DNA from 2 places in the Streptomyces yangpuensis genome. Region 2 is predicted to be linked to the other one. Evidence: riboswitches for the same ligand, from Rfam matches in the RefSeq annotation. Region 2 holds a riboswitch; the other holds the start of a gene.
The links. A riboswitch is a leader RNA that binds a small molecule or an ion and turns the genes downstream of it on or off. The one in region 2 is predicted to bind ZMP and ZTP.
Positions count from the first base shown of each region.

Region 1 (8,564 bases), 1.7 Mb from region 2:
GGTAGTTCCCGAGGTGGAACGAGCCGGAGGTGGGCTGGATGCCGGAGAGCGCGCGAGGACGATCAGAAGCCATGGCCCCATTCTCTCAGGTGCGGGGCGGGGCTCGTGCCCGCGCCTCGATCGCCGGCGAGGCTGAAAACCAGTCTCGCCGGCGATCGAGGCGCCAGGGTGCGGGGGCGGAGCCCCCGGCGGCGCGGCCGCAGGACTACGACACCGGCAGGCCCGGGGCCGGGAAGGCAGCCATCAGGTCGGCGACCTCGGAACGGATCACCTTCAGCGCGGTCTCGTCGCCCTTCGCGGCGGCGTCGACCGCGCGCGCGATCCAGTCCGCCACCACCGGCATGTGCTCGGTCGACAGCCCGCGGGACGTCAGCGACGGCGTGCCGATCCGGATGCCCGACGGGTCGAACGGCTTGCGCGGGTCGAACGGGACCGTGTTGTAGTTCACGACGATCCCCGCCCGGTCCAGGGCCTTGGCCGCGACCTTGCCCGGCACCTCCTTGCCCGTGAGGTCGATCAGGATCAGGTGGTTGTCCGTACCGCCGGAGACCAGGTCGAAGCCCCGCTCCAGCAGCGCCGCCGCCAGTGCCTTGGCGTTGGCGACGACCGCGTGCGCGTACCGGACGAAGGACGGCTGCGCCGCCTCGTGCAGCGCCACCGCGATGCCGGCCGTGGTCTGGTTGTGCGGACCGCCCTGCAGGCCCGGGAAGACGGCCTTGTCGATCGCCTTCGCGTGCTCCTCGCGGCACATCAGCATCGCGCCGCGCGGGCCGCGCAGCGTCTTGTGGGTCGTGGTGGAGATGACGTCCACGTGCCCGGCCGGGGAGGGGTGCGCGCCGCCCGCGATCAGGCCGGCGATGTGGGCGACGTCCGCGACGAGGACCGAGCCCGCCTCGCGCGCGATCTCCGCGAAGGCGGCGAAGTCGATGGTCCGCGGCAGGGCGGTGCCCCCGCAGAAGATCAGCTTGGGCCGCTCGGCGAGGGCCAGCTCGCGCACCGCGTCGTAGTCGATCCGGCCATTCGTTTCAGGATCCGCGGTGGCGCGGACGCCGTACTGCACGCCGCGGAACCACGAGCCCGTCGCCGAGACGCCCCAGCCGTGCGTGAGGTGGCCGCCCATCGGCAGGGCCATGCCCATGACCGTGTCGCCGGGCTGTGCGAAGGCCAGGTAGACGGCCAGGTTGGCCGGGGAGCCGGAGTACGGCTGCACGTTGGCGTGGTCCACGCCGAACAGGCCCTTGGCGCGCTCGATCGCCAGGGCCTCGACCCGGTCGATGTTCTGCTGGCCCTCGTAGTAGCGGCGGCCGGGGTAGCCCTCGCTGTACTTGTTCTGCAGCACGGTGCCGGAGGCTTCGAGGACGGCCGAGGACACGTAGTTCTCACTGGGGATCAGGCGCAGGGTCTCCGCCTGGAGGACTTCCTCCGCGGCGATGTGGGACGCCAGTTCGGGGTCGGTCGCGGACAGGGCGGGATGGCGGCTCGCGGACACGGCGGGCTCCTCCGGGGTCGATGTGATCGGTACCCCGCGAGGCCCAGGCGAGCGGCCCTGTATGCGGTCGAGCGCGCACGACTCCCCCGGAGTTGGTTCCCCGTACGCCAGTCGCCGTGCGTACCGGACACCCTAGATGAGCGAGTCCGCGGTGTCGCCTGCGGGGAGGTTTCTGCGTCCGGGATACGAGCGACGATAAGAAGGTGACGCCACCCTCGTCACCGCTTCACCGGCCAGACGGACGATCGGAGATCCCGTGTCGACAACTGCTGATGCCATCCGCTCCGCCGACGCGCACAGCGCGCACAACTACCACCCGCTGCCCGTCGTCGTCGCGTCCGCGGACGGCGCGTGGATGACCGACGTGGAGGGCCGCAGATACCTCGACATGCTCGCCGGGTACTCCGCGCTCAACTTCGGTCACGGCAACCGCCGTCTGATCGACGCCGCGCGGGCCCAGCTGGAGCGGGTGACCCTCACCTCGCGCGCCTTCCACCACGACCGCTTCGCCGACTTCTGCACCGAACTCGCCGCGCTGTGCGGCAAGGAGATGGTGCTGCCCATGAACACCGGTGCGGAGGCCGTGGAGACGGCCGTGAAAACGGCCCGCAAGTGGGGTTACGAGGTCAAGGGCGTCCCCGACGGGCACGCCAAGATCGTGGTGGCCGCCGACAACTTCCACGGCCGGACCACGACCGTCGTCTCCTTCTCGACGGACCACGACGCCCGCGACCACTTCGGCCCGTACACGCCCGGTTTCGAGATCGTCCCGTACGGGGACCTCACCGCGCTGTCGCACGCCGTCACGGAAAACACCGTGGCCGTGCTGCTGGAGCCGATCCAGGGCGAGGCCGGGGTGCTGGTGCCGCCCGCCGGGTACCTCAGCGGTGTACGGGAGCTGACCCGCGAGCGGAACGTGCTCTTCATGGCCGACGAGATCCAGTCGGGGCTCGGCCGGACCGGCCGGACCTTCGCCTGCGAGCACGAGGGGGTCGTCCCGGACGTCTACATCCTCGGCAAGGCGCTCGGCGGCGGTGTCGTACCGGTGTCGGCGGTGGTCGCCGACCGGGACGTGCTGGGGGTGTTCGGGCCCGGCCAGCACGGGTCGACCTTCGGCGGGAACCCGCTCGCGTGCGCCGTCGCGCTGGAGGTGATCGCGATGCTGCGGACGGGCGAGTTCCAGCAGCGGGCCACCGAACTGGGCGAGCACCTCCACCGCGAGCTGGGCATGCTCGTCGGCGGGGGCGCGGTGACCGCCGTACGCGGCCGCGGGCTGTGGGCGGGCGTCGACATCGACCCCTCCCGCGGTACGGGCCGGGAGATCTCCGAGAAGATGATGGAGCGCCGCGTGCTCGTGAAGGACACCCACGGGTCGACCATCCGCATCGCCCCGCCGCTGGTGATCACCAAGGAGGACCTGGACTGGGGGCTGGAGCAGCTCCGGTCGGTGCTGTCGGTGTAGCAGCCCCCGGCGGATCCTCAGAGGATGACGTGGGGCAGGAAGCGGGCGTACTCGTCCGTGACCGGCCCCGCCGATTCGCGGATGCCGAGCCCTGCCGCCTCGTCCTCGACGACCCATGCGCCGAGCACCACCCGGTTGCCGTCGAAGTCGGGCAGCGGGGCCAGGCCCTGGAAGCAGTACCGCTCCCCCGGCTCCGGTACGAACGGCACGCCGTCCGGGCCGGGCTCGTGCAGGGTGACGCCCGCGCCCTCGCGGCCGAGGAGCGGCTTGGCCACGAAGCCGGCCGATCCGGGCTCCGCGAGCTCGCGCGGGCCGTCGAGGTAGGCCGGCAGCAGGTTCGGGTGCTCCGGGAAGAGCTCCCACAGGATCGCGAGCAGGGCCTTGTTGGAGAGCAGCATCTTCCACAGCGGCTCGATCCAGCAGGTGGTGCCGGAGCCGCCGCCGTGGTCGTAGGTGCCGAGGACCTGCGGGCCGAACTCGTCCGTGGCCAGCCACTCCCACGGGTAGAGCTTGAAGCAGCTGCGGATGAAGCGCAGCTTCTCGTCCACGAACCGGCCGGACAGGCTGTCCCAGCCGATCTGCTCCACGGACAGGGCGTGGGTCTCCAGGCCGGCCTGGTCGGCGGTCTCCTGCAAGTAGGCGACCGTCATCAGGTCCTCGCCGAGCTCGTCGGTCTCGGAGTGCGCGAAGTGCAGCGGACCGGGCGCCAGCAGTTCCGCCTGGCGGCGCCAGGCGTCGACGAGGCGCTCGTGGAGGGAGTTCCACTGGTCGGCGCCGGGGAACCGCTCCTCCATCCAGAACCACTGCGGGCTGGCCGCCTCCACCAGGGAGGTGGGCGTGTCGGCGTTGTACTCCAGCATCTTGGCCGGGCTGCCGCTGCCGTCGTAGCGCAGGTCGAAACGGCCGTACAGGGAGGGCTGTTCGGCACGGCGGCGCCAGGACTCGGCGATGAGCGCCGCGAGCTTGGGGTCGGTGATGCCGAGGTCGGCGAACCGGTCCTGCTCGACGATGTGCGCGGCCGCGGCCAGGCACATGGCGTGCAGTTCCTCGACGACGTTCTCCAGTGCCTCGACCTCGGGCAGGGAGAAGGAGTAGTACGCGCTCTCGTCCCAGTAGGGGCGCAGCGAGTCGTCGGGGTAACGGGTGAGGGGGTAGATCAGCCCCTGCTCCTCGACCGTCTTCTGCCAGCCCGGCCGGGGCTCGATGGTGTGCCGCTGCATCGTGCGGTCAGCCGCCGCTGGAGCTGGAGTGGCCGCCGATGCCGCCGCGGGTGACGGCCGACTTGTCGAAGCTGCCGCCGCTGACCTTGCCGTTGCTGACGTGACCGCCGTAGTAGTACGCGCCGGTTCCGCCGGTCTTGCACTCCTTGCTGTTCAGGTGGTCCAGCGTGGAGCGCGACGCGCAGCGCCGGTCCGGTTCGTCGCTGCTGCCGCAGGCCACGAGGGTGGCCGCGAGCAGGCCCATCCCTCCGAGAGCGACCGCGCCGGAGCGCATACGGCGCTGATTGATGCTGCTGCTGTCCATGTCTGCTGTCCCCCTGGGGCCTGGCGTGCTCCCGACAGACTAGAACGGTGCCCCCGGCCGATGGAATCCGGCCGTCGTGAGATCCGTGACCTAGAGTCATTTCGTGCTGATTGGGATGATTTGCTCGCTGGGTGCGGCGCTCTGCTTCGGTACGGCGTCCGTCCTGCAGGCCGTCGCGACGCGGGCGGTGGAGCCCGGCAGCGGGTCCGGGGTGGACGCGGCCCTGTTCCTGCGGGCCGCCCGGCAGTGGCGCTATCTGCTCGGCCTCGGCCTGGACGGGGCCGGATTCGTCCTGCAGATCATCGCGCTGCGTCATGTGCCGATCTACGTGGTCGGGGCCGCGCTGGCCGCCAGTCTCGCCGTGACGGCGGTGGTCGCGTCGCGGCTCATGGCGGTGCGGTTGTCCCCGGCGGAGTGGTGCGCGGTGGGCGTGGTGTGCCTGGGGCTGCTGATGCTGGGGCTCTCCGCGGGGGAGGAGGGCAGCGGGACGGGCTCCCTCGCGCTGAAGCTGGGGCTGCTGGCGGTGGCGGCGCTGGTGCTGCTGGTCGGCGCGGTCGCGGGCGGGCTGCCGGACGGGCCGCGGGCCCTGGTCCTCGGCCTGGGCTCGGGCACGGGCTTCGGCGTGGTGGAGGTCTCGGTGCGGCTCGTCGACTCGCCGTGGGACTTCGCGAACCCCGCCCTGTACGCGCTCCTGCTGGGCGGGGCGGCCGGGTTCCTGCTGCTCACCTCGGCGCTGGCGCGCGGCTCGGTGACGGTCGCGACGGCCGGGCTGGTGCTCGGCGAGACGATCGGCCCGGCGGTGGTGGGCGTGGTCTGGCTCGGCGACCGCACCCGGGAGGGCCTGACGTGGCTGGCGGTGACCGGCTTCGCCGTGGCGGTGGCCGGCTCGCTGGCCCTGTCCCGCTTCGGCGAACCGGAGCCGCCGTCGGCCCCGGCCGCACCACTCGGCTGAGCGGGCCGGGTTTCCCGCCTGAGGCGCCGTCTTGCCGTGATCCCGTGCATGGCCGGGTGCCGCGCCGTTGCGGGGGCGCTGCCCCCGAGCCCCGCGCCTCAAACGCCGGCGAGGCTGGATTTTCCAGCCGGCACCGCAGGGTCACGGCAGGGAGGCGGCGAGCGCCGCAAGGGTCGGGGACCAGGCGCTGTCCGACGGGGTCCCGTAGCCGACGACCAGCGCGTCCCGCGGGGCGAACCCGGCCTGCGGGTGCCGGAAGGCGGAGAGGCCGTGCAGGGCCAGGTCCTGCCAGGCCGCCGACTGCAGCACCGACCGCTCCGTGCCCGCCGGGAGGTCCAGCACCGCGTGGAGGCCCGCCGCGATCCCCGAGACCCCCGCCACCCGGCCGGCCACGGCCGCCACCAGCTCGTCCCGCCGCCGCCGGTAGCGCAGCCGCATGCCGCGCACGTGCCGGTCGTACGCCCCGGACGCGATGAACTCCGCGAGCGTCAGCTGGTCCAGCGTGCTGGAGGTCCAGTCCGTGTACCCCTTCGCCGCGGTCACCTCCTCCAGCAGCCCCGTCGGGAGCACCATCCAGCCGATCCGCAGCCCCGGGGCGAGGGACTTGCTGGCCGTGCCGAGGTACACCACCCGGTCCGGATCCAGGCCCTGGAGGGCGCCCACCGGCTGCCGGTCGTAACGGAACTCCCCGTCGTAGTCGTCCTCCAGGATCAGCCCGCCCGTGGTCCGGGCCCAGTCGACCGCGGCGGCCCGGCGGGCCGGGGTCAGGGCCGCGCCCGTCGGGAACTGGTGGGCCGGGGTCAGCAGCACCGCGCCGGACGCGGCCGTCAGCTCCCCCGTACGGGCGCCCTCGCCGTCCACCCCGAGCGGCCGGGTCCGCAGCCCCGCCCGCACCAGCTCGTCCCGGTGGAAGTCCAGGCCGTACCCCTCGACCGCGACCTCCCGCACCCGCCGTGCCCGCAGCACCGCCGCGAGCAGCTTCAGCCCGTGCAGGAACCCCGCGCACAGCACGATGCGGTCCGGGTCCGCGTACACGCCGCGCGCCCGCGCCAGGTAGCCCGCCAGAGCCCGGCGCAGCTCGACGCGTCCGCGCCCGTCGGTCGCGTAGCCGAAGGCCTCGTTCGGGGCGGCGGTGAGCGCCCGCCGGGCCGCCGACAGCCAGCCGGCGCGCGGGAAGCCGCCCAGGTCCGGGGTGCCGGGGACCAGGCTGTACGCGGGCCCCCGCCGGGCGGGGCGCCGTACGGGTGCCGCTGCCGCGGGCCGGCGCGGGCGCGCCCGTTCGGCGACCCGGGTGCCGGAGCCCTGCCGGGCCGTCAGCCAGCCCTCGGCGACGAGTTCGGCGTACGCCTCGGCGACCGTGTTGCGGGCGATGCCCAGGTCGGCGGCGAGGGTGCGGGAGGACGGCAGCCGGGTGCCGGGGGCCAGCCGCCCGCTGCGCGCGGCCTCGCGCAGCGCCTCGGTCAGGCCGGCCCGCAGACCGTGCCCGGCGGAGAGGTCCAGATGGAGGTCGGCGCCGAAAGTGGCCCAAGGTTCCGTCATGGATATGGACCATATCTCCGGGCCGCTCTGCTCCTAGGGTGAATCGCATGACGACCACCGCGGAGAACCGGCAGACCCCCTCACCCACCCCCACCCACACCCACACCCACGACCACGACCACGCGCCCGAGCACACCCCGCGCATGCACATGGCGAAGCTCGCCCCCGAGGTCTATAAGGCCGTCCTGGCCCTGGAGATCGCCTCCCGGAAGGGCCTGGAGCCGTCCCTCGTCGAGCTCGTCAAGATCCGGGCCTCCCAGATCAACCACTGCGCCTTCTGTCTGGACATGCACACCAAGGACGCGATCGCCGCGGGCGAGAGCGTCGAGCGGATCGTGCTGCTGGGCGCCTGGGAGGAGTCACGGCACTTCTACACCGAGAAGGAGCTCGCCGCGATCGAGTTCACCGAGGCCGTCACCGTCCTGACCGACGGCTTCGTGCCCGACGAGGTGTACGAGAAGGCCGCGGCGCACTTCGAGGAGCGGGAACTGGCCCAGCTGATCGCCGTCATCGCGACGATCAACGTGTGGAACCGCATCGGCGTGACCACCCGCATGGTGCCGGGTCACTACAAGCCGGGCATGTACAAGGCCTGACCGGCTCCGGGGCCGGGGCCGGGCCCTGGAACCCGGCCCCGGGCCCGCTCCGGCGTCAGCCGGCGGGCCGGAACGCCGCCAGCGCCGCCGCGTGGTGGTCCTGCGTGACCTGCCACTCGGCGGCCGGGCCGGCGGTGAGCACCGCCCATTTGCCGCCGTCCGCCGCGACGAAGACCCGTTCGACCCCGCGCCGCACCCCGCGCGACTCCTCGCTGTCGTACTGGTAGACCAGCTCCGCCGCGCCGGAGGAGCCGGAGACCGGGCCGACGCTGATCTCCTCGTACCCGCGGGTGCCGGCCCTGAGGTGGGTGGAGGCCTGCCTGACCGCGGCGAGCGGGCTCAGCTCCGGTTCCGACACCCGGAACACCTGGATCAGCGCGGTCCGGTCGGGCGAGCGGTAGAAGACCCCTTCCTTGAGCTCCTCCCGCACCCAGCCCGTCGGCACGGCGATGGTGAAGCCCGCCGTGTCCTGCCGGGTCTCATGGGCTCCGCCGCCGGCTCCGGTGCCGGTCGGTCCGGGGGTGGGCGTGCGGGTGGGCCCGGTGCCCCCGGTCGGGGATCCGGTGGACGCGGACGGGGACGGGGAGCCGCCGGACCCCGTCGGCGTGCCCGAGGTCACCGTCCCGTTCTTCTCACCCGCGCGGTCGGCGTCGCCCGTGTCCCGGGCCACGAACCACACGGCGGCCGCGCCGATCGCGACGGAGGCGACGGCGATGCCCGCCGTCGCCGGAGTCAGCCACCGGCCGCGCACCGGGCCGGAGGGCCCGGTCGGCGGTCCGGGCGGCCCGGACGGCCCGGACGGCCCGGACGGCCCGGACGGCCCGGGCGGTGCCTCGTACGGGGGTGGAGGCGGCGCCTGGGCGCCCGGTCCGAGCGGGTCGTACGCCGGCGGCGCGGTCGGCGGCTGCGGCGGGAGCGGCGGCAGGCCCGCGGCGGCGCCCGGTGCGGGCCCGGCCGGGGCCGGGTCCACCACCCAGCGCTGTGCCTGCGCGTCCCAGCGGC
Region 1 covers NZ_CP102514.1:4,516,289-4,524,852, reverse strand. The annotation lists gene trpS (tryptophan--tRNA ligase) at 1-73, opposite strand, end outside; gene glyA (serine hydroxymethyltransferase) at 206-1,489, opposite strand; ZMP/ZTP riboswitch at 1,524-1,614, opposite strand; gene rocD (ornithine--oxo-acid transaminase) at 1,746-2,951, shown strand; gene NRK68_RS20785 (glutathionylspermidine synthase family protein) at 2,969-4,171, opposite strand; gene NRK68_RS20780 (hypothetical protein) at 4,179-4,475, opposite strand; gene NRK68_RS20775 (hypothetical protein) at 4,579-5,427, shown strand; gene pdxR (MocR-like pyridoxine biosynthesis transcription factor PdxR) at 5,569-6,966, opposite strand; gene NRK68_RS20765 (carboxymuconolactone decarboxylase family protein) at 7,110-7,562, shown strand; gene NRK68_RS20760 (serine/threonine kinase C-terminal domain-containing protein) at 7,618-8,564, opposite strand, start outside.
Region 1: linked by a shared signal. The riboswitch ahead of glyA (serine hydroxymethyltransferase) and the one ahead of NRK68_RS28245 (bifunctional 5,10-methylenetetrahydrofolate dehydrogenase/5,10-methenyltetrahydrofolate cyclohydrolase) in region 2 are both predicted to bind ZMP and ZTP.

Region 2 (8,564 bases):
CCCGCCATCGGTGAGCACAAGTGGTCCATGTGCCTGGCGGCCCTGGCCATGCAGTGGCTCCCGGCGCTCGCCAACCTGGCCGGCACCCGCTACGTCGGCGCCGTCCAACTCGTCGCCACCGTGCTGAAGTTCGCCCCGCTGCTGCTGGTCGCCGTGGGCGGGCTGTTCTTCTTCGACCCGGCCAACCTCGGCCCCTTCCAGGCCACCGGCCAGAGCCCCGCCGGCGCGCTCTCCGCCTCCGCGGCCATCCTCCTCTTCAGCTACCTCGGCGTGGAATCGGCCGCCGTCAGCGCCGGGGAGGTCCGCGACCCCGCCCGCAACGTCGGCCGCGCCACGATCCTCGGCACCGCCGGTGCTGCCGTCGTCTACCTGCTGGGCACCCTCTCCGTCTTCGGTCTCGTCGCCCATGAGAAGCTCGTCGCCTCCGAAGCCCCCTTCACCGACGCCGTCAACGCCATGTTCGGCGGCACCTGGGGCGGCACGCTCGTCGCCTGCGCCGCCGTGATCTCGATGGCCGGCGCCCTCAACGGCTGGACCCTGCTCAGCGCGCAGACCCCGTACGCCGCCGCCAAGGACGGGCTCTTCCCGCGGGCCTTCGAGAAGAAGCAGCGCGGTGTCCCGGTGGTCGGCGTCGTCGTCACGACCTCCCTGGCCTCCGCCCTGACCGTCTACAACTACACGGCCGGCTCCGAGGGCGTCTTCGAGATCCTGGTCCTCGTCACCACCTTCACCGCGACCGTCCCCTACCTGCTCTCCACCGCCGCGCAGATCTACTTCCTGCTCTCCGGCCAGGGCGAGCGCGTCCAGCGGGGACGCCTGGTCCGCGACGGCGCCCTCGCCGTCCTGGCCTTCGGCTTCTCCATGTGGCTGGTGGCCGGCTCCGGATACGCCGCCGTCTACCAGGGCGTGCTCTTCCTCTTCGGGGGCGTCGCCGTCTACGCCGTCATGGCGGCCCGCAGGCAGCGCTCGGCCGGCTGACCCGCGGGGCGGTACGGCAGACGGGCGGGACGGGTGCCGGGCCCGGCCTGGCGGGAAAACCGGATGCCGGGCGGTGCGCGGTGCGTCCACACTGGCCGCACCACACCGCCCCACACCGGCCCCACCCGAAGGACGTTCCCGCCCGTGCAGGCTGCCGTAACCGTCACCCCCGCCCAGATCCCCGAACTGCTGCTCGGCCTCGCCACCGTGCGGCCCGTTTTCCTCTGGGGGGCGCCCGGTATCGGGAAGTCCTCGCTCGTAAGGAAGTTCGCCGACTCCCTGGGCCTGGAGTGCGTCAGTCTCCTCGGCACCCAGCTCGCCCCCGAGGACCTGATCGGCGTTCCGCAGATCCGTGACGGCCGCTCCGTCTTCTGCCCGCCGGAGGCCATCGCCCGCGACGAGCCGTACTGCCTCTTCCTCGACGAGCTCAACGCGGCGAGCCCGGATGTGCAGAAGGCCTTCTACTCGCTGATCCTCGACCGCCGGATCGGCTCCTACGAGCTGCCCGCCGGCTCCATCGTCATCGGCGCCGGCAACCGGGCCACGGACAACGCGCTGGCCCGGCCCATCGCCTCCGCCCTGGTCAACCGCCTCACCCACGTCCACCTCCAGGCGTCCGCGCAGGACTGGCTGGTGTGGGCCGGCGAGCACGGCATCCACCCGTGGGTCACCGACTACCTCACCGACCGCCCCGATCACCTCTGGTCGCAGCCGCCGAAGACCGAGGAGCCCTTCTCCACCCCGCGCTCCTGGCACATGCTCTCCGACGCCCTGCACTCCTTCGGGGCGGAGCTGGACGAGCAGACCCTCAAGGTCGTCGCGCACGGCACCCTCACCCCCGCGCACGCCGTCTCCTTCTGCGGCTACGCCAAGATCGTCCGCCACACCTTCGGTATCGAGGCCATCCTGAAGGGCGACGCCTCCTGGCCCGCCCGGCTCCAGGACCGCGACCTGCTCTTCTACCTCGCGGAAGCCTTCCGGGGCCGTCTGCTCAAGGAGCTCCCGGCGCAGAAGGAACACGTCTCGCCCGCCCTGCGCCAGCACACCCACCGCTTCAAGTCGCTCCTGGTCCAGCTCGCCGAGATCTCCGTCGAGGTCGCCCAGACCGTCATCGCCGACGACGCCGACGGCCTGCCCGTGCTGCCCGGCTGGTTCCTGATCGAGGCGGCCCGCGACATGCCCCGGCTGGTCGAGGCCCGCCGGTGACCCGGAGCGGAAAGGCCCGGGCGAAGGCCGCCGCAAAGCCCGATCCGGCCGCCCAGGCCTTCGCCGAGGGCCTGGCCCTGGTCAAGCAGAACGCGGCACTCGGCGCCCTCGACGGCAAGGTCTGCCGCGAGCCCGGATGCAAGGAGGCCCCGGCCGGCGGACTGGCCGCCGTCACCTCCAACGGCGTCGTCCACGTCCACCCCACCCGGCGGGCCGAGCCCCGTGAGTGGGCCTGGGCGCTCGCCCACGCCCTGCTCCACCTCGGCTTCGGCCACGTCCCCGCCGCCCAGGACGAGGACCGGGCCCAGCCGGATGCGTTCGACCTCGCCGCCCGCTGCACGGTCGTCAACCGCTTCCTGCTGACCTTCCCGGTCGGCCGCGCCCCCGACCACCTGCCCGCCGCGTACCCCGGCGGCGACGAGGACGAGCTCGCCGCCCGGTGGCGCCGCGACGGCATCCCCGCCGCGTACGAGCACTGCGGCACCGCCGGGCGCGGCCCCGACCAGATCCTGACCACCTGGCGCAGCTGGAGCGGATCCGCCGTCCCCGACTGGCAGACCGCCTTCGCCGCCGCCCTGACCCGCAGTGTCTCCACGGCCATGGACGTGGCCGGCGGCCGCCGCGACCGGACCACCGGCGAGTTGGTGGAGCAGCGTCCCTGGGACCGGGCCCTGAACTGGTTCGTGTCCTCCTACCCGCTCCTCGGCGGGCTCGCCGCCGGCCTGACCGTCGTCGCCGACGCCGAGCTGGCCCGCGCCCAGGACATCGCCGTCGCCGCCGTCAGCGCCGCCGCCGGGGAGATCTACATCAACCCGCTGCGCAGCTTCGAGGACGAGGAGTGGCGGTTCATCCTGGCCCACGAGATGCTGCACGCGGCCCTGCGCCACGGCGAGCGCCGCGGTGCCCGCGATCCGTACCTGCACAACGTCGCCGCCGACTACGTGGTCAACGACTGGCTGGTGGAGATGCGGATCGGCAGCATGCCGGAGGGGCTGCTGCACGACCCGGCGCTGCGCGGGCTCTCCGTCGAGGAGGTCTACGACCGGATCACCACCGACCTGCGCCGGATGCGGCGCCTGGCCACCCTGCGCGGCAAGGGCGTCGGGGACATCCTGGGCGAGCCGCTCGCGCACCGTGCGGGGCGCCCGTACACGGACCTCGACGAGTTCTACCGGCGCGGCCTCGTCCAGGGCTTCGACCTGCACGTCCGCGGCGGGCGCGGCCTGCTGCCGGCCGGGCTCGTCCAGGAGATCCGGGCCCTCGCCCACCCGCCGGTGCCCTGGGACGCCCGGCTCGCCCGCTGGTTCGACGAGTACGTGCCGAGGCCGGAGGCCGTACGTTCCTACGCCCGCCCGGCGCGCCGCCAGGCCTCGACCCCGGACATCCCGCGCGCGGGCCGGTACTTCCCGCCCGAGGAGACCGCCCGCTGCACCTTCGGCGTGGTCCTGGACACCTCGGGGTCGATGAACGCCGCCCTGCTCGGCAAGGCGCTGGGCGCGATCGCTTCGTACGCCGAGGCCCGCGACGTACCGGCGGCGCGGGTCGTGTTCTGCGACGCGGCGCCGTACGACGCGGGCTACGTGCCGCCGGCCGAGATCGCCGGCCGGGTCCGGGTCCGCGGCCGCGGCGGCACCGAGCTCCAGCCGGGCATCGACCTGCTCCAGCGGGCCGAGGACTTCCCGCCGACGGCGCCGCTCCTGGTGATCACCGACGGCTGGTGCGACACCCTGCGCATCCGCCGCGAACACGCCTACCTGATCCCCCAGGGCGCCTCCCTCCCCTTCACCCCGAAAGGCCCGGTCTTCCGCCTCACCTGACGGCCGTCACGACGAAGCCCCCGCATCGCCGGGCGGCGGTGCGGGGGCTTCGTACGGGAGCCGGATCAGTCGAGGTAGTCGCGCAGGACCTGCGAGCGCGACGGGTGGCGGAGCTTCGACATGGTCTTCGACTCGATCTGGCGGATGCGCTCACGGGTGACCCCGTACACGCGGCCGATCTCGTCGAGGGTCTTCGGCTGGCCGTCGTTGAGGCCGTAGCGCATCGAGACCACGCCCGCCTCGCGCTCCGAGAGCGTGCCCAGGATCGACTGGAGCTGCTCCTGGAGGAAGGTGAACGAGACCGCGTCCGCCGGCACGACCGCCTCGGAGTCCTCGATGAGGTCACCGAACTCGCTGTCGCCCTCCTCACCCAGCGGGGTGTGCAGGGAGATCGGCTCGCGGCCGTACTTCTGGACCTCGATGACCTTCTCGGGGGTCATGTCGAGTTCCTTGCCCAGCTCCTCCGGAGTGGGCTCCCGGCCGAGGTCCTGGAGCATCTGGCGCTGCACGCGGGCGAGCTTGTTGATGATCTCGACCATGTGGACGGGGATGCGGATGGTGCGCGACTGGTCGGCCATGGCACGCGTGATCGCCTGCCGGATCCACCAGGTCGCATACGTGGAGAACTTGAAGCCCTTGGTGTAGTCGAACTTCTCCACGGCGCGGATCAGGCCGACGTTGCCCTCCTGGATCAGGTCCAGGAAGAGCATGCCGCGGCCGGTGTAGCGCTTGGCGAGGGAGACCACGAGACGGAGGTTGGCCTCCAGCAGGTGGTTCTTCGCCCGGCGGCCGTCCTCGACGAGGATCTCCAGCTCGCGCTTGAAGGCGGGCTTGTGGTCCTCCTCCTCTTCGAGCTTGTACTCGGAGAAGAGACCGGCCTCGATGCGCTTGGCGAGCTCGACCTCCTGCTCGGCGTTGAGGAGCGGCACCTTGCCGATCAGCTTCAGGTAGTCCTTGACCGGGTCGGCGGTGGCACCGGCCACCATGACCGTCTGCGCCGGGGCGTCGTCCTCGTCCTCGTCGGACAGCACGAAGCCCTGGGCACCGGCCTTGGGGGCCTCCTCCTCGGCCTCGTCGACGAGGTCCTCCGCGGCCCAGTCCTCACCCTCGACGACCGGGTTCTCGCCCTCGTCGGCGTCCTTGGCGCTGGTCTTCTTCGCCGCCGCGGTCTTCTTCACGGCGGTCTTCTTGGCGGCGGTCTTCTTGACCGTGCGCTTCTTCGGCTCGGCGGCGGCCTCGGCCGGCGCCGCCGCCTCCGCAGCCGCGGCGGCCGACGGAGCGGATATCGCCGAAGCCGTGGACGTGACGGTGGTGGCCGCGGCGGTGGCCGCGGTCTTGCGCGCACCGATGGGGCGCGGCGCGGCGGCGGCCTTCTTGGCCACGGTACGGGCGGGGGCGGCGGCAGCCTTGCGGGGCTTCTTCGCGGCAGCCTTGGTGGCGGGGGCCGCGCTGACGTGAAGGGCGACACCCTCCTCGTCGAGGACCTGGTTCAGGCTGCGCAGGACCCGCTTCCACTGGTCCACCGGGATGCGGCCGGCCTCGAAGGCCTGGCGCACGTCGTCACCGTTGATGTGACCCTGCTCGCGGCCGCGCTCGACGAGCGCGACGAGGGCCTCGGATTCGGCGATCTCCGGAGGGAACGTACGGGACGGGCTGAGCGACACAAGGAGCCTCTCGTTGCGAACAGACAAAGGGGTGGGCGGGACATCATCGCGCGAACTCGGGAAACAGACCCGAGGGGGGTCTGTATTCCGGGCCGCGCGAGGACACCTGTCGGTTCATCGCCTGCCCGAGTCGATTCGTTACGCGCTGAATTGAGTGACCTGCGCCACGCTACGACCGGGCAACCGGATCGGGCGTGGATCCGTCGGCCCCCCGCGTCAGTCGGATTTGCGGGCTTCGATGAGAAAACGGGCGGTATGCGCGACGAAGGGGCCGTCGCGCTCGATCCGTTCGTGCAGCTCGCGCAAGCGGTCCCGGTACTGCCCGACCGTGAAGCCGGGCACCATCCAGATCACCTTCCGCAGGAAGTAGATCACGGCTCCGATGTCGTGGAACTCGGTGCGCAGCCGTTCCGAGCGCAGGTCGAGGACCTCCAGACCCGCCTTCGCGGCGTCGGCGGCGGCGTCGTCGGGATGCCGGGCGCGCCGGACCTCCTCGGGCTGGGGCCCGAGAAAATATTCGACGAGTTCGAAGACGCTCGCCGGGCCGACCTGCTGCGAGAGGTACGTGCCGCCGGGTGTCAGCACCCGGGCGATCTCGTCCCACCAGATGGTCACCGGGTGCCGGCTGGTCACCAGCTCGAAGGCCTCGTCCCCGAAGGGCAGCGGCGGCTCGTCGGAGTCCGCGACCACCACCGCGCCCAGCGGGTGCAGCAGCCGGGTCGCCCGCTCGATGTTGGGCGGCCAGGACTCCGTGGCCGCCATCAGGGGCGGCAGGGGCCCGGACCCGGCGAGGACCTCGCCGCCGCCGGTCTGGACGTCCAGGGCGGACCGGACCCGGGCCAGGCGGTCGGCCATCAGGCGCTGGTAGCCCCAGGAGGGACGCTGTTCGGTGGCCCGCCCGTCGAGCCAGGAGAAGTCCCAGCCGTCCACGGAGACGGACTCGGCCTCGGCGACAAGATGGTCGAAAGTACGCGTCATGCATCGATCGTCGCAGGTCGGGCGCCGGGCGACCACCGAATTGGTCGACTACAGTGGTCGGTGGGCCGTGACTGGCGTTCGGGTGGATCACCACCGGGGAGCGGCCCGGCGCACCCGAGGACCTCCGGTGGCGTCGACTGCCGCGCGCCTGGGCGAACCGCGAACCGCGACCGCGATCCGCAGCGACGTTCAGGAGATCCCGTGACGACTGCCCAGACCGCCCCCGCCGCCGGCACCGCCCGGCTGATGGACGGCACCGCCCTCGCCCGCCGCATCTCGGAGCGGACCGCCGCCCTCGCGGCGAAGATCACCGAGCGCACCGGCACCGCGCCCTGCCTCGCGACCGTGCTGGTCGGCGAGGACCCCGCCTCCGTCACCTACGTCCGCATGAAGCAGAACCGCTGCGCGAAGGCCGGGATCACCTCCCGCCACGTGGAGCTGCCGGCCTCGACCACCACGCAGGAGCTGGTCGCGGCGATCACGGCCCTCTCCGAGGACCCGGAGATCAGCGGCATCCTGCTCCAACACCCCGTCCCGCACCACATCGACGAGCGCGCCGCCTTCGAGGCCATCGCCCCCGGCAAGGACGTCGACGGCGTCACCATGCACTCCTTCGCGGCCATGGGCTTCGGCCTGCCGGGCTTCGTCTCCTGCACCCCGGGCGGCATCATGCGGCTGCTCGCCGAGTACGACGTGGACCTGACCGGCAAGCACGCCGTGGTCGTCGGCCGCAGCGCCATCCTCGGCAAGCCGGCCGGCATGCTGCTGCTGGAGCAGAACGCCACCGTCACCTACTGCCACTCCCGCACGCGGGACCTCTCCTCGATCGTGCGCCAGGCGGACGTACTGGTCGCCGCCGTCGGCAAGGCCGAGTTCATCCGGGGCGAGGACATCAAGCCGGGCGCGGTGGTCCTGGACGCCGGCTACAACGAGGGCAACGTCGGCGACGTCCACTTCGAGTCGGCGGCGGCCCGCGCCTCGCTGATCACGCCCGTGCCGGGCGGTGTCGGCCCGATGACCATCGCCGTCCTGCTGGAGCAGACGGTGCGGGCCGCGGCCGCGCAGGCCGGGCTGGACCTCGCGGACCTCTGAGCCGCCCCGCCCGTGACACCCGGCGCCCCGGACCCCGGTCCGGGGCGCCGCCCGTTTCTCGGTCCACCCCTCTCAGGCGCAAGGCGACCACCGGGGCCGGGTCCCGCTCCGGGTATGGATCCCCGGCCCAGCTCGGGAAGCTTGATCAGCAGCGCCAGGACCATCAGCGAGCCGGGCAGGAGGAGCAGCGCGGTCCCGCCGCTCATCGGGCCTGTCCGACGGGGTCGGCCGGGCCGACCGGATCGGCCGCCGGGCCGGTGGGGGCGGCGCTGCCAGTGCTGCCCCGGGCGCCGGATCCGCTGCTGCTGCTGCTGCTGCCGCTGCCGCTGCCGCTGCCCCCGGAGCCGGAGCCGGAGCCGCTGCCGGTGCGCGTGCCGGGCGCCGGGTCGAGCCCGGCGACGGCCCGCTCGGCGGCGGTGAGCGGCGGCGCCTTCAGTGCGCCCCGGTCGGAGGCGCGCATCACGTGCCAGACCACCGACGGGCGCAGCCAGTGGGTGGGCTCGACGCTCATGGTGAGGACGTTGAACAGGGCGGCGGTGAGCGCCTCGTCCGTGGTGGCTCCCGTCATCAGGCGGTTGACGTAGCCGTTGAGCACATTGGTGCCGGCGCGCGGCTTCATGCCGGTGGCGCCCGGATAGAGGATGTCCTGCGAGGTGGCGAGCTCCCAGGCGGTGGCGACCTGGGGCGCGATGACGCGCTGCGCCTCACGGCCGATCCCGGGATGGGCCAGGCCCTTGTCCCGCAGCAGGGTGCGTACGGCGAGCAGGCCCTGGGCGGCGACGGTCATGCCCTGCCCGTACAGCGGGTTGAAGGTGGCCACGGAGTCGCC
Region 2 covers NZ_CP102514.1:6,211,991-6,220,554, forward strand. The annotation lists gene NRK68_RS28220 (amino acid permease) at 1-978, shown strand, start outside; gene NRK68_RS28225 (ATP-binding protein) at 1,123-2,184, shown strand; gene NRK68_RS28230 (vWA domain-containing protein) at 2,181-4,001, shown strand; gene NRK68_RS28235 (RNA polymerase sigma factor) at 4,067-5,665, opposite strand; gene NRK68_RS28240 (methyltransferase domain-containing protein) at 5,882-6,643, opposite strand; ZMP/ZTP riboswitch at 6,701-6,804, shown strand; gene NRK68_RS28245 (bifunctional 5,10-methylenetetrahydrofolate dehydrogenase/5,10-methenyltetrahydrofolate cyclohydrolase) at 6,890-7,735, shown strand; gene NRK68_RS28250 (NAD(P)/FAD-dependent oxidoreductase) at 7,938-8,564, opposite strand, start outside.